DNA from 2 places in the Cupriavidus sp. PET2-C1 genome. Region 2 is predicted to be linked to the other one. Evidence: predicted binding sites of a transcription regulator. Region 2 holds the regulator's gene; the other holds the start of a gene.
The links. Region 2 encodes FNR, which switches genes on or off when oxygen is low (the NO sensors DNR and NnrR bind a similar motif). Its sites were predicted from a motif close to TTGATNNNNATCAA; they were not measured.

Region 1 (7,121 bases), 1.4 Mb from region 2:
ACGCGCCCCAAAAGACAAACCGCAGCCAGGGTGGCTGCGGCAGGTGGCGGGTGATGGTGGATGATGGCCGGTTATGCCGGCACAGGCGCGTTGGCGCTGGTCTGCCGGCCGCGGAAGTCCGTCCAGCAGAGCGCCTTGAAGTCGTACAGCTTGCAGCGGCGCGCGGTATGGAAATACCAGCGCCAGGTGAAGTTCTGGATGATGATGCGGCCCGGCAGCGCATGCTCCAGCAGCGCCTGGGCGCGCTTGAGGCGGTATAGCGGCACGCTCATGTCCACGTGGTGCGCGGTGTGCTCCATGATGTGGTGCAGCGCCGCGCCGATGCCATAGCGAAAGCGCAGGTGCACGGTGGTGGAGACGAAGGGCTGGGCGCGCGCCCACATGGCCTTGGTGTCGTACCAGGCCACGCTGGTATGGGTGTGGTGCACGTAGAGCACGAAGCCCACGGTGAAATTCCAGACCAGGAACGGCAGCACGAAGCCCAGCCCGACCAGCATCGCCACCGACTGCCCGGTGGCGATGGCCAGCCACGCCAGCGCGCCGATCCAGGCCACGCCGAAGAGGGCCACCAGCGTGCAGTCCCACATGAAGACGGCGCGGCGCGTGGGCATCTGGCGGCGGCTGGGGAAGAACATCTTGAACCACCAGATCTCGACCAGGTAGTACAGGCCCGCGCCAAAGCCGGTGCGGTAGACCCGCTCCAGCGCGCGGCGCCAGCGCGGCAGGGCCTGGAATTCCTCGAGCGAGTAAGGCTGCCAGACGAAGTCGAAGCCCTTGAGGTTGGAGTAGCCGTGGTGGACCACGTTATGGCCCACTTCCCACAGGCTGTAAGGCGTGAGCGATGGCAGGAAGGTCAGCCGGCCCAGCCATTTGTTCAGGCCGCGCCGGGGCGTCAGGCTCTGGTGGCAGGCATCGTGGCCGATGATGAACAGGCGGGCGATGATCAGCCCCGTCGCCACGCTGGCGGCCAGCTTGGCGAGCCAGTGGGAGAACAGCACCACCCCGGCCAGCGCGGCCAGGAACAGCGCGGTGTCCAGCGCGAACAGCGCCAGCGCGCGCGGCGTGCTGCGCGCGCCAAGCGGGATCAGCCAGCCGCGGATGATCTTGCGCGAGGGCAGGGGGACGTCAGGGGAAATCGGCTCCGGAAAGGAAGCTTGCTGCGTGGCAATCATGCAAAAACCTTCAGTTGTCGAACGCGGGGTCGGGCTAGGCCCGAGACTGGCGATGCGCGGCCACAGGACGGGCCGATGGTGTGACAGCTTAGAAGGATTGCGTGACAGGGGTGTTGATCCGGGTCAAGCACCGGGTCAAGCCAGCAGGGCCGGACCCGGTGTCACCCAGCGGGAAGTGACGATTAGTGCGCGGCGGAGGCGGATGCGCTCGCCGGTTCGCCCATCACATACACCTCGCCAATGACGCGGTCGTCACCCAGCATGGCGAAGGCGAACAACTGTTCTTCCAGCGTTTCCGAGCGCTCGCTGCGGCGCGCGATCAGCGGCGTGGCCTGCGGGTCGAGCACGATGAAGTCGGCCTCGCAGCCGGGTGTGAAGCTGCCCACGCGCTCGCTCCAGCCCAGTGCATCGGCGGCGGCGCGGGTGGCCAGGTAGAACATGCGCAGCGCGCTCAGGTGGTAGCCGCCCATGCGCGCCACCTTGTGGGCGGCGTTCATGGTGCGCAGCATCGAGAACGAGGTGCCTCCGCCCACGTCCGTGGCAAGCGTCACGTTGAGGCGGTGCGCGTCGGACTGGTGGAAGTCATAGAAGCCGCTGCCCAGGAACAAGTTGGAGGTGGGGCAGTGCGCCACCGCCGCGCCGCTGTCGGCCAGGCGCTTGCGGTCGTCCTGGTCGAGGTAGATGGCGTGGCCGTACAGCGCGCCCGGGCGCAGCAGGCCGTAGTGATCGTAGATGTCCAGATAGCTGCGGGCTTGCGGGAACAGCTCGGCCACCCATTTCACTTCGTCGCGGTTCTCCGCCACGTGGGTCTGAATGAACGCGTCCGGGTAGGCCTTGGCCAGTTCGCCGCAGGCTTGCAGCTGTGCTTCGCTGGAGGTGGGCGCGAAGCGCGGCGTAATGGCGTACGACAGGCGGTTCTTGCCGTGCCAGCGCGAGATCAGGTCGGCCGAATCGCGCGCGCCGGACTCGGCGGTGTCGCGCAGGAATTCGGGGCAGTTGCGGTCCATCATCACCTTGCCGGTGACCAGGCGCAGGTTGCGGCGGTCGGCTTCGGCAAACAGCGCATCGGCCGATGCCGCATGCACGGTGCTCCAGGCCACGGCGCTGGTGGTGCCGTTGCGCAGCAGTTCGTCGGCAAAGAAGCCGGCCACGGCCGCCGCGTACTCCGGCTCGGCAAAGCGGCGCTCCTCGGGGAAGGTATAGGTCTCCAGCCAGTGCAGCAGGCCGGGCGAGGGCGAGGCGATGATGTCGGTCTGCGGGTAGTGCACGTGGGTGTCGATAAAGCCCGGCACGATCAGCTTGCCGCGGCGGTCGATCACTTCGGCGCCCGCCGGGATCTGGTCGGCCAGGTCGGCATGGTTGCCAACCGCGGTGACATGCCCGGCGGTGACGATCAGCACCCCGTCTTCCCAATACTGATACGCGTCGTCATGAAACTGGGGGTCGCGCAGGAAGTGCAGCACGCGGCCACGGATGGCGCGGGTGATGGATTGGGTGGGGGGCGTGGTCGTCATATCGATGTCTCGTCATGCGCCGGCGCGCGCATGGCGCGCCGGCATCTTGGTGTGAGCCGCGCTTCAGGCCGTGGAGGCCGCGGCGGGCAGGGGGGATTGCCAGAAGTGGTCGACTTCGGCGAGGAAGGCAGTCTTTTGCGAGGCGGGCAGGAACGATGCCTCGAAACTGTTGCGCGCCAGCTTGTGGCCATCGGCCGCGGTCAGCGGCATGGCTTCGAAAGTGGCTTCCCAGTTCGCGTTCATATAGCCGCCGAAATAGGCGGGGTCGTCCGAGTGCAGCGTGACCAGCACGCCGGCTTCCAGCAGGCGGTGCAGGGAGTGGTCGCGCAGGTCCGGGTAGACCTTGAGCTTCTGGTTGGACAGCGGGCATACCGTGAGCGCCACGCGCTCGCGGGCCAGCCGCTCGACCAGCGCCGGGTCGTCGATGGCGCGCACGCCGTGGTCGATGCGCTCCACCTTGAGGATGTCGAGCGCGTCGGTCACGTACTGCGCCGGGCCTTCCTCGCCGGCATGCGCCACCAGGTGCAGGCCGAGCTCACGGGCGCGGGCAAACACGCGGGCGAATTTCTCCGGCGGGTTGCCCTGCTCGGAGGAATCCAGCCCGATGCCGACGAAGCGGTCGCGGTAAGGCAGCGCGGCTTCCAGTGTGGCGAAGGCGTCTTCCTCGGAGAGATGGCGCAGGAAGCAGAGGATCAGGCTGCTGGAAAAATCGTACTGCGTGCGGGCCTGGGCGAGCGCGTCGGAAATGCCGTCGATCACTACATTGATCGGCACGCCGCGCTCGGTATGGGTCTGCGGGTCGAAGAAAATCTCGGCGTGGCGCACGTTATCGGCGACGGCGCGCTGCACGTAGGCCATCGTCATGTCGAAGAAATCGTCCTCGGTCAGCAGCACGCTGGCACCGGCGTAATAGATATCGAGGAAGGATTGCAGGTCGGTGAAGGCGTAGGCCTCGCGCAGGGCTTCCACGCTGGCGTACGGCAGCTTGACCTTGTTGTGCTGGGCCAGCCGGAAGATCAGCTCCGGCTCGAGCGTGCCTTCAATGTGGACGTGCAGTTCCGCCTTGGGCGTCTGGCGGATACGGTCTGCGAGCGCGGCATCGAGCGTCATGGGGTTCCTTTTGCGGTCTTGGTTTGCGTCGAGCTCGTCGCTTTGCCGCCGCGGCTGGCGCTCAGCGCGCCCAGATGGGCGAGGCGCTGGTCGCGAACCTGCAGCAACTGGGCGACGATGGCAACCGCAATCATAGCTGGAGCCTTGTCCGTAATGCCGCAGACGCCCATCGGGCACGTCATTTCCGCAAAGCGGGAAGGGTCAATCCCGTGCTCCGCCATGCGGTGCTCGAAGCGCGCGCGCTTGGTCTTGGAACCGATCAGGCCGAAGTAGGCGAAGTCGTCACGCCGCAGGATGCGCTCGCACAGCCTCTGGTCCAGCGCGTGGCTGTGCGTCATCACCAGGAAGTAGCTGCCGGCCGGCGCGTGGTCGACCACGGATTCGGGGATGTCAGTGGCTTCCGGGGTGACGTTGTCGGGCAGGCCGGCGGGGAACAAGGTATCGCGCTCATCCACCCAGTGCACCTGGCACGGCAGGTTGGCCAGCACCTTGACCAGCGCATGGCCCACGTGACCGGCGCCGAACAGCACCACGTGCAGCTCGTCCGGCACCAGGGTGTCGGTCCAGCCGCCGTCCGCCTGCAAGGCCACCGAGGGCAGCAGCGCCGGCGCCGCGGCGTGCTGCACCGGGCCGGTGCGCGGCACCGTGCGCATCAGCGCGCGTCCGGTGCCGAACGCGGCCTGCACCGCGTCCAGCCACGGCAGGTCGGCTTCGCCCAAGACCTCGAAGGCGAGCAGCACCACGCCGCCGCAGCATTGCCCCAGCGCCGGGCCCAGCGGGATGCGCACGATCTGCCGCGTCGCGTCGCGCTCGGCCAGCATGGTGCGCGCGATCTCCATGCCGCGCCATTCGAGATGGCCGCCGCCGATGGTGCCAACCAGTTCGTCGGCGGTCACCAGCATGCGCACGCCCGCCTCGCGCGGGGCGGAGCCTTTCACCTCGGCGATGGTGACCATCGCCACCGGCACGCCCGCGCGCACCCAGCGGGTGGCATCGGCGAAGCGGAAGGGTTTGAGGGGTGCGTCCTGCATGGTGATGCCTTTTTAGGTTGATGCTTTGGGTGAAGCGCGTTATCTCTGTCGATACTTCGTTGCGGCCTTCAGCGAGGATGGGCTGTGGGAGCCGGCGGTTTCTGCCAGCGCCCGCCCTCTCCCCCGACCCCTCTCCCGCAGGGCGGGAGAGGGGAGCGAACCGTTGGCCGGGCAAGCATCGACTGAGGCGTCGAAGCAAGCGGACCTTCTGTGTTCTCCCCTCTCCCGCTTGCGGGAGAGGGGTGGGGGAGAGGGCGGGCGCATCTGCACGGCGCTGTCTCCTACTGCACCAGCCGCACCGCGTCCACCGCATCCAGGATTGCCTCGCTCGTCGCGGGCGCCACCAGCGGCGGGTTCACCTTGTAGTCCCCCACGCTGGCCACCGCGTCGCGGATCGCGAAGAACACCGAGAACGGCAGCAGCAGCGGCGGCTCGCCCACGGCCTTGGAACGATGGATGCTGTCTTCCGCGTTGTCGTTCTCGAACAGCCGCACGTGGAAGTCTTCCGGGCAGTCGTTGACGGTCGGGATCTTGTAGGTGGAGGGCGCATGCGTCATCAGCTTGCCGTCCTTGTTCCACCACAGTTCCTCGGTGGTCAGCCAGCCCATGCCCTGGATAAACCCACCCTCTACCTGGCCGATGTCGATGGCCGGGTTGAGCGAGCGGCCGGCGTCGTGCAGCACGTCGGCGCGCAGCAGGCGCCATTCGCCGGTGAGCGTGTCCACCAGCACTTCCGAGCATGCCGCGCCATAGGCGAAGTAATAGAACGGCCGCCCTTGCAGCTTCGACTGGTCCCAGTACAGCTTGGGCGTGGTGTAGAAACCATCGGACCACAGCTGCACCCGCGCCACATAGGCTTGCCGCGCCAGGTCGCTGAAGTCCAGGCGCAGTTCGCCCGCGACCACCAGGTCGTCGCCGAACTGCACGCTGTGCGCATCCACGCCAGCCTGGCGCGCGGCAAATGCGGCCAGGCGCTCGCGGATCTGCCGCGCGGCGTCCTGCGCGGCCTTGCCGTTCAGGTCGGTGCCGGTGGAGGCGGCCGTGGCCGAGGTGTTGGCCACCTTGCTGGTATCGGTCGCGGTCACGCGCACGCGTTCGAGCCGGATGCCAAGCTCATGCGCCACCACCATCGCGACCTTGGTGTTCAGGCCCTGGCCCATCTCGGTGCCGCCGTGGTTCACCAGCACCGAGCCGTCGTTGTACACGTGCACCAGCGCGCCGGCCTGGTTGAAGTGGGCCACGTTGAAGGAAATGCCGAACTTCACCGGGGTGATGGCGATGCCCTTCTTCAGCACCGGGCTGGTTGCGTTGAACGCGCGCGTGGCTTCGCGGCGCGCGCGGTAGGCGCTGGTTGCTTCGAGCTCGTCGAGCAGTTCGTGGATGACGTTGTCTTCCACGGTCTGGCCGTAAGGCGTGACGTTGCGCTCGGTCTTGCCGTACAGGTTGGCGCGGCGCACGTCGAGCGCATCGCGGCCCACGGTGCGTGCCACGTTGTCGAGGATGTACTCCATGGCAAAGGCACCCTGCGGGCCGCCGAAGCCGCGGAAGGCGGTGTTGCTCTGCGTGTTGGTCTTGCCGCAGTAACCGTCGATCTGCACGTTCGGCAGCCAGTAGGCGTTGTCGAAGTGGCAGATGGCGCGGGTCATCACCGGGCCGGACAGGTCGGCCGAGAAGCCAGCGCGCGACACCATTTCCACCGACACGCCGTCGAGGCGGCCATCGGCATCGTGGCCGACTTCGTAGTCGAAGACGAAGTCGTGGCGCTTGCCGGTGATCATCATGTCGTCATCGCGGTCCGGACGCAGCTTGACCGGGCACAGCAGTTTCCAGGCAGCCAGCGCGGCGCAGCAGGCGAACATCGCCGATTGCGATTCCTTGCCGCCGAAGCCGCCGCCCATGCGGCGGCACTCCACCAGCACCTGGTGCGCGTGCCAGCCCAGCATATGCGCCACCGCATGCTGCATTTCGGTGGGATGCTGGGTCGAGCACCACACGTGCATGCCGTCGTTTTCCTTGGGCGCGGCGTAAGCGATCTGGCCTTCCAGGTAGAACTGCTCCTGGCCGCCCAGGCGGATGTTGCCCTTGTCCCGATGCGCGGCGGCGGCGATATGGCTGGCCGGCTCGCCGCGCGTGAGGTGCATCGGCGGCAGCACATAGCTGCCGGCCTGGTGCGCTGCCTCGGGCGACAGCACCGGCGCCAGGTCTTCATACTCGATCGCACCCAGGCGCGCGGCGCGGCGCGCGGCATCGTGCGAGGTGGCCACCACCACGAAGATCGGCTGGCCGATGAACTG
Region 2 (7,121 bases):
GGTACGGCCATAACGCGGTGGGCTTCTTCCTGACCACCAGCTTCCTGGGCATGATGTATTACTTCATCCCCAAGCAGGCCGGCCGCCCGATCTATTCCTACCGCCTGTCGATCGTTCACTTCTGGGCGCTCAACTTCACCTATATGTGGGCCGGTCCCCACCACTTGCAGTTCACCTCGCTGCCGGACTGGGCGCAATCGCTCGGCATGGTGTTCTCGCTGATCCTGCTGGCGCCTTCGTGGGGCGGCATGATCAACGGCATCATGACCTTGTCGGGTGCCTGGCACAAGCTGCGCACCGATCCCATCCTCAAGTTCCTGGTGGTGGCGCTGTCGTTCTACGGCATGGCGACCTTCGAGGGCTCGATGATGTCGATCAAGACCGTCAACGCGTTGTCGCACTACACGGACTGGACCATTGGCCACGTGCACTCCGGCGCGCTGGGCTGGGTCGCGATGATCTCGATCGGCTCGCTCTACTACCTGATCCCGCGGCTCTTCGGCGAGAAGGAGATGTACAGCGTGCGCCTGATCGAGCTGCATTTCTGGATCGCCACCATCGGCGTGGTGCTGTACATCGCCTCGATGTGGATCGCCGGTGTGATGGAGGGCCTGATGTGGCGCGCCACCCAGCCCGACGGCACGCTGACCTACGCTTTCGTGGAAGCGGTCAAGGCCAAGTACCCGTTCTACCTGATCCGCTTGCTGGGTGGCTTGTGCTTCCTCTCCGGCATGCTGCTGATGGCATACAACGTGGCCAGGACCATCATCGGCAAGCCTGCCGTGGATGCACTGATCCCGACCAGCGTTTCCGCCTCCGCCCATTGATCATTCCAGGATAGAAACGATGTCCGAAAAACGAAGCTTCTTTACGCACGAGACCCTGGAGAAGAATATCGGGTGGCTGATCCTCTGCACCATCCTGGTGGTCAGCATCGCCGGGCTCGTCCAGATCGTGCCGCTGTTCTTCCAGCACTCCACCACCGAGCCCGACGCGGGGATCAAGCCGTACTCCGCGCTGCGCCTGATGGGCCGCGATATCTATATCCGCGAGGGCTGCGTGGGCTGCCATTCGCAGCAGGTGCGCACGTTGCAGGGCGATGTCGAGCGCTATGGCCATTACTCCACGGCGGGCGAGTCGGTCTACGACCATCCCTTCCTGTGGGGCTCCAAGCGTACTGGTCCCGACCTGGCGCGCGTGGGCGGACGCTACTCCGATGACTGGCAGCGCATCCACTTGCGCAATCCGCGCGACGTGGTGCCCGAATCGGTGATGCCGTCCTACCCGTGGCTGGAGAAAACGCCGTTGCAGACCAATGACGTCCGCGACCGCATGCGTGCGCTGCGCCGTCTTGGCGTGCCGTACACCGACGCCGAGATCGAGCAGGCGCCTGCCACGCTGGCCGGCAAGACCGAGGAAGACGCGATGGTCGCTTACCTGCAGGAGCTTGGGATCGCCAAGCGCAATGTGCGGGTCGATACCGCGGCCGCCGCGCAGCCCGCGGCCACGCCGGCCAAGGAGTAAGCCATGGCAATGCTCACCGCGTTTTCCACCGTGGTCTCGATGGCTGCCTTCATCGCCATCTGCTGGTGGGCCTGGTCGTCCGGGCGCAAGGCGGCCAACCAGGAGTCGGCCATGCTGCCGTTCGCCTTGCCCGACGAGCCGCTGGCTGCATGCCAAGACGCCCGCCCCGATGCCGGCCACCGCGTCGCGCGTCATGCCGGCGGCGCAAACAACACCAAGCAGGAACACTGAGTCATGAGCGACTTCTTCACGGATTTCTGGAGCTACTACATTGCCGCCATCGCGCTGGTCGGCATCGTCTGGTGCGTGTGGCTGCTGTTCTCCCAGCGCAAGGTCACCAAGGTTGTGGGCGCCCCTGAGGACACCGGCCACGTGTGGGACGGCGACCTGCGCGAGCTGAACAACCCGTTGCCGCGCTGGTGGATGTGGATGTTCCTGCTGGCATGCATCTTTGGCCTGGGTTACCTGGTGCTGTATCCCGGCCTGGGTTCCTACGCCGGCGTGCTCAAGACCTCCAGCCGGGTTGAGCTGGAGGCGCACCGCCAGGCAGCCGAGCAACTGCAGCGCGAGGTCTATGGCAAGTACATGCAGATGGACGTCAAGCAGGTGGCGGCCGACCCGGCGGCGCGCGAGATCGGGCAACGCCTGTTTCTCAACTACTGCGCGCAATGCCACGGCTCCGATGCGCGCGGCAGCCACGGCTTTCCCAACCTGACCGACAACGACTGGCTGTACGGCGGGGAGCCCGAGACCATCACGCAGACCATTACCAAGGGCCGCAACGGCGTGATGCCGTCGTTCGCCTCGACCATCGACGGCAAGCTCGCTGGCGACGTGGCGCAATACGTGCGTTCGCTGTCCGGCCTGTCTTACGATCCGATCCGCGCCTCGCGCGGCGAGAGCACGTTCAAGTCCACCTGCGCGGCCTGCCATGGCTCCACCGGCAAGGGCAACCAGGCGCTTGGCGCGCCTAACCTGTCGGACCGCGTGTGGCTGTACGGCAGCTCGGAGGCGAACATCGTCGACGCCATCCTGAAGGGCCATAACAACCATATGCCGGCGCACGAGGAAATCCTCACGCCGGAGCGTATCCGCATGTTGACGGCCTATGTCTGGGGCCTGTCCAACACCGGTGGCGGTGCAGGCGAGGGGGGCAAGCAATGAGCCACCACGCTTGTGCTTGTCAGCCGGGCCGGCACCGCGGCGGGGGTGTTCGCTCATGAACGCCCCCGGACCGGAGCCGCTTCAAAGGAACGGGGCCGCGTGGGCACCGCTGCGAGCGCCCACGCCTGGCGCGGCGGACGCGGAAACGTCGGACGAGACCCTGTACGAAGTCCGCCGCAAGATCTATCCGCGCTCGGTGTCGGGTGCGTTCTCGAACTGGCGGGTCTGGATGGTGGTCCTGACCCAGCTGTTCTTCTATGGCATGCCCTGGCTGCAGTGGAATGGCCGCCAGGCCATGTTGTTCGATCTCGGCGCGCGCAAGTTCTATATATTCGGCCTGGTGCTGTGGCCCCAGGACGTGATCTACCTTGCCGTGCTGCTGGTGATCTCCGCGGTGTCGCTGTTTCTCTTCACGGCGATCGCGGGGCGGCTGTTCTGCGGCTACGCGTGTCCGCAGACGGTGTACACCGAGATCTTCATGTGGATCGAGCGGCATGTGGAAGGCGACCGCTTTGCCCGCATCCGCCTGGACGGCGATCCTTGGAGCGCGCGCAAGCTGCGCCTGAAGGCCACCAAGCACACGCTCTGGATCGTGATCGCGCTATGGACGGGCTTTACCTTCGTCGGCTATTTCTCGCCCATTCGCACGCTCGGCGCGCAGGTGCTGAGCCTCTCGCTGGGCCCGTGGCAGACGTTCTGGATGCTGTTTTACTCGTTTGCCACCTGGGGCAACGCCGGCTTCATGCGCGAGCAGGTCTGCAAGTACATGTGCCCGTATGCGCGCTTCCAGAGCGTGATGGTGGATCGCGACACCTATGTGGTCACCTATGACGTGGGCCGCGGCGAACCGCGCGGCAGCCGCTCGCGCAAGGCGGACCACAAGGCCGCCGGGCTGGGCTCGTGCGTGAATTGCAGCATCTGCGTGCAGGTCTGTCCCACTGGCATCGATATCCGGGATGGCCTGCAGTACGACTGCATTGGCTGCGGCGCGTGTATCGACGCCTGCAACCAGGTCATGGACAAGATGGCCTACCCGCGCGGGCTGATCCGCTATACGTCCGAGAACGCCATGCGCAGCGCGCTCTCCGAGACCGTGGCGCGCAAGCGCCTGGTGCGGCCGCGCACGGTGATCTACTCGGTGATCTGGCTGGCGCTGGTCGCCGGCTTCATGGCCTCGCTGGCCATGCGCACGCCGCTCAAGGTCGATATCATCCGCGACCGCGGCGCGCTGGGGCGTGAGGTGGAAGGGCGCTGGATCGAGAACGTGTACCGGCTGCAGCTGATCAACACGACCGAGGCGCCGATGCGCGTCGCCGTCAGCGCGGGCAGCGGCGAGCTCAAGGGCCTGGCCGTGGAATATGATCACGCTGCCGGCAACCTGGAACCCACGTCCAATCGCCTGATTCCCATCCGGGTGCGCGTGCCGATCGAGGCCGCGGCGCAGGGCACGCACAAGATCGAGGTCACGGTCACCGCGGTGCCCGACGAGGGCGCGGGCAGCCATGGCGCAGAGATTCGACAGAGCACCAGCTTTATCGTGCCGCGCAATCTATGAGGCGGCGGGGACGCTGGATGCACCAATCCGTACGCAACATACGCGATCTAGATCTAGAGGAGGAGGCCAGATGACGCAGCAAAGCAATCCCTGGTGGAAGGAGCCATGGCCGTGGCTGCTGATGAGTGGGCCGTTCGTGGCCATGGTGGCCTGCGGGGTCACGATCTGGCTGGCTATGACCCACCCGGATCCACCCATTGAGGAAGGGGTGGCGCGCCACGGCCTGGTGGTCGAGAAGGCGGGCAGCGCGGCACGCCAGGCAGCGCCGGTCGCGGCGCAAGCGAGGTGATCATGAGACTACGCTGGCTGATGTGGGTGCTGTGGCCCGCTTTCCTGGTCGCCGGGCTGACCACCGCGCTGGTATTCTCCATGGTCGATCCCGGTGACCTGCGCTTCTTCGGCCAGCCGGTCGAGGCATCGCGGGAGGCGGTCTACACCGTGGGCTTCCTGATCGCGTGGGTGCTGTGCGCGCTGTCGAGCGGCTTGACGCTGTACACCATGCCCACGCGGCTGGCGGACACGGACGAGCTGGAGTGATTGCGATGCGCGCCTTGCCGGTTCAGGCCAGCAGGCGCGGCATCGCGGCGTGCCGCGGCGGGCGAGGGCGGCCCGCGACGAGCACGTCAGCAGGATTTGTTGACGATCTGCTTGATCCCCACCATGTCGACCAGCTTGACGTGGCGCTGGCGGATCTGGATCAGGCCGGCTTCCGCAAAGCGCGAGAACAGGCGGCTGACGGTTTCGAGCTTGAGCCCCAGGTAGCTGCCGATTTCCTCGCGGCTCATGCGCAGCACGAATTCGGAGGCCGAATAGCCGCGCGCGGACAAGCGCTCGGACAGGTTGATCAGGAAAGCGGCAAGCCGCTCCTCGGCGCGCATCGATCCGAGCGTGATCAACATGACCTGGTCCTGCGAGATCTCCTTGCTCATCAGGCGCATGAACTGATGCTGCAGGGAAGGCAGGACGTTGGACAACGTCTGGAGATCGCCGAAGCGCACCACGCAGACTTCGGTATCTTCCAGCGCGGTGGCATCCGACGCGTGCTGCATCTCGCCGAGGCCGTCAAGGCCGACGACTTCGCCGGGAAGGTGGAAGCCCGTGATCTGCGAGCGGCCGTCTTCCATTGTCAGGTGGGTCTTGAGCGTGCCGAAGCGGATCGCGTAGACGGCGGTGAGAGGATCGCCGAGGCGGTACAGGGTTTCGCCCTTGCGTACGCGCACCCGGTCCTGGACCAGCGTATCCATCTTTTCGAGGTCCTGCTGCGACATGCCGACGGGCAGGCAGAGCTGGCCGAGCGAGCAAGTGGAGCAGCGGGGCGACATCTCGGTAATAGGAATGGTGGTGAGCAATTGGGGCCTGTCGGTTTAGCGCAGTCAATCAAGCGCGATGTGGCGGGCGCATTGAGTTGAGAGCTTGACGTTGAGAGTCGTCGATTGGAAGCGCCATCCACATCGGCCTGGCGCGCGGGTCTTGCGGCAGTGCGCTATCTGTGCAGCGCGGCTTGCCGTGCCCGTCGTCATGTTGTGCGAGCGCGCTGGTGTGCGCGGGCGCAAGGCCTCATGTTGATAGCGCCTCTTGGAGCTGCGGGGGCGCGTTCGACGCATTTTACCGCGCCGGGCGTTGCGATTGTGTGATTGGGAGGAGAAGTTGACCATAGGCGTGCTTATCAGCGTATTTACCCTGGCTTTGCTGGGCGGCGTGCACTGCGCCGCCATGTGCGGCGGGATCGCGCTGGCGGCGGAGCAGGGCGGCGTTGCGCGCGTGCCTGCCACGGTGCTGCGGCGTCCCGGCCATTGGTTGCTGGAACTGCTTGTCATGCATGCCGGGCGGCTTAGCATGTATGCGGTGCTGGGGGCCTTGCTGGGCGCCCTTGGTGCTGGCGTCTGGAAGGCACAGTACCTGCCGCTGCAGCGCTGGCTGTTTGGGATCGGCAGTGTGATGCTGGTGTTGTCGGGCTTGTGGATGTTGCGCGGGCGCACCATGGGTACGGGTTGGCTGGAGCGGCTCGCCGCCCGTGGCGCGGGCGGCTTGCTGCGCGGCCTTGGCGCCGTCGGGGTGCGCTTGCCGGCTGTGGCCCGGGTGCAGGGGCAGGGCCGGTTGCTGCGCCGCTACGGCATGGGGCTAGCCTGGGGGCTGGTCCCGTGCGGCATGGTGTACGGCGCCCTTGCCATGGCATTGCTGGCCGGCAATGCCGCGTCGGGCGCGCTGGTGATGGCCGTGTTTGGCCTGGGCACCCTGCCGAATCTGTTGGTGATCTCGGGCCTGTCCGGCTATCTCAGGCAGCTTTCGCGGCGCCCGGCGTTGCGGGCTGGCGCTGGCCTTGCAGTGGTGGCCTTTGGCTTGGCCGGGGTGGCGCGCGCGCTGCTTTTGCCTGAGACGCTTGCCGCGCATGGATTCTGTCTGGTCTTCTGAAGCGCTGTTTCGTGGTGCATCTGTCACTTCCTCGCTGAGGTAGCTGTGCGAATCGGTTGCAGGTTTGCCAGGGAATGCCATACAATCGCAAGAACAGCGATATCGCGCAGCGTACTTCATCGTGGCATCGTCAGGTAGCATCCGCTGCTCAGGGATGCATGCCAGGAACACCCAGGCAGGCATCAGCGCCAGGGACCGTTCCCCATCCGCCGTCCGGTTCACAAGATTCGGTTCAAAAGACCAGCTACGGCAGGGCGGGGTGAAATAGGCCAGCAGGCCCGATATCCGTATTTTCTTGCACCCGGCGCGTTCGATGATAGACGCCGCGCCGGACAGGTCCGCCACATCAGGGGGAAGGCGCGACGCAAGGGCTCCGTCGACTGGCAGATAAAGCCGGTGGCCGGGCGATCTCCTGCCGGTCAGGTCCGGCACCCGATGCAATAAAAGAAGGCGCACGGCTGGCATG

Region 1: ACX12D_RS05670 (fatty acid desaturase) is a predicted target of FNR. The motif match lies at 1,286-1,299, and genes of this name have one in related genera.

What each region holds. Positions count from the first base shown of each region.
Region 1 is NZ_CM137259.1:1,246,104-1,253,224, forward strand. It holds gene ACX12D_RS05670 (fatty acid desaturase) at 72-1,172, opposite strand; gene guaD (guanine deaminase) at 1,355-2,686, opposite strand; gene ACX12D_RS05680 (adenosine deaminase) at 2,750-3,796, opposite strand; gene xdhC (xanthine dehydrogenase accessory protein XdhC) at 3,793-4,827, opposite strand; gene xdhB (xanthine dehydrogenase molybdopterin binding subunit) at 5,109-7,121, opposite strand, start outside.
Region 2 is NZ_CM137259.1:2,607,165-2,614,285, reverse strand. It holds gene ccoN (cytochrome-c oxidase, cbb3-type subunit I) at 1-827, shown strand, start outside; gene ccoO (cytochrome-c oxidase, cbb3-type subunit II) at 847-1,524, shown strand; partial or broken gene ACX12D_RS11825 (cbb3-type cytochrome oxidase subunit 3) at 1,528-1,683, shown strand; gene ccoP (cytochrome-c oxidase, cbb3-type subunit III) at 1,759-2,688, shown strand; gene ccoG (cytochrome c oxidase accessory protein CcoG) at 2,744-4,243, shown strand; gene ACX12D_RS11810 (membrane protein) at 4,314-4,532, shown strand; gene ACX12D_RS11805 (hypothetical protein) at 4,535-4,780, shown strand; gene fnr (fumarate/nitrate reduction transcriptional regulator Fnr) at 4,867-5,592, opposite strand; gene ACX12D_RS11795 (sulfite exporter TauE/SafE family protein) at 5,891-6,655, shown strand.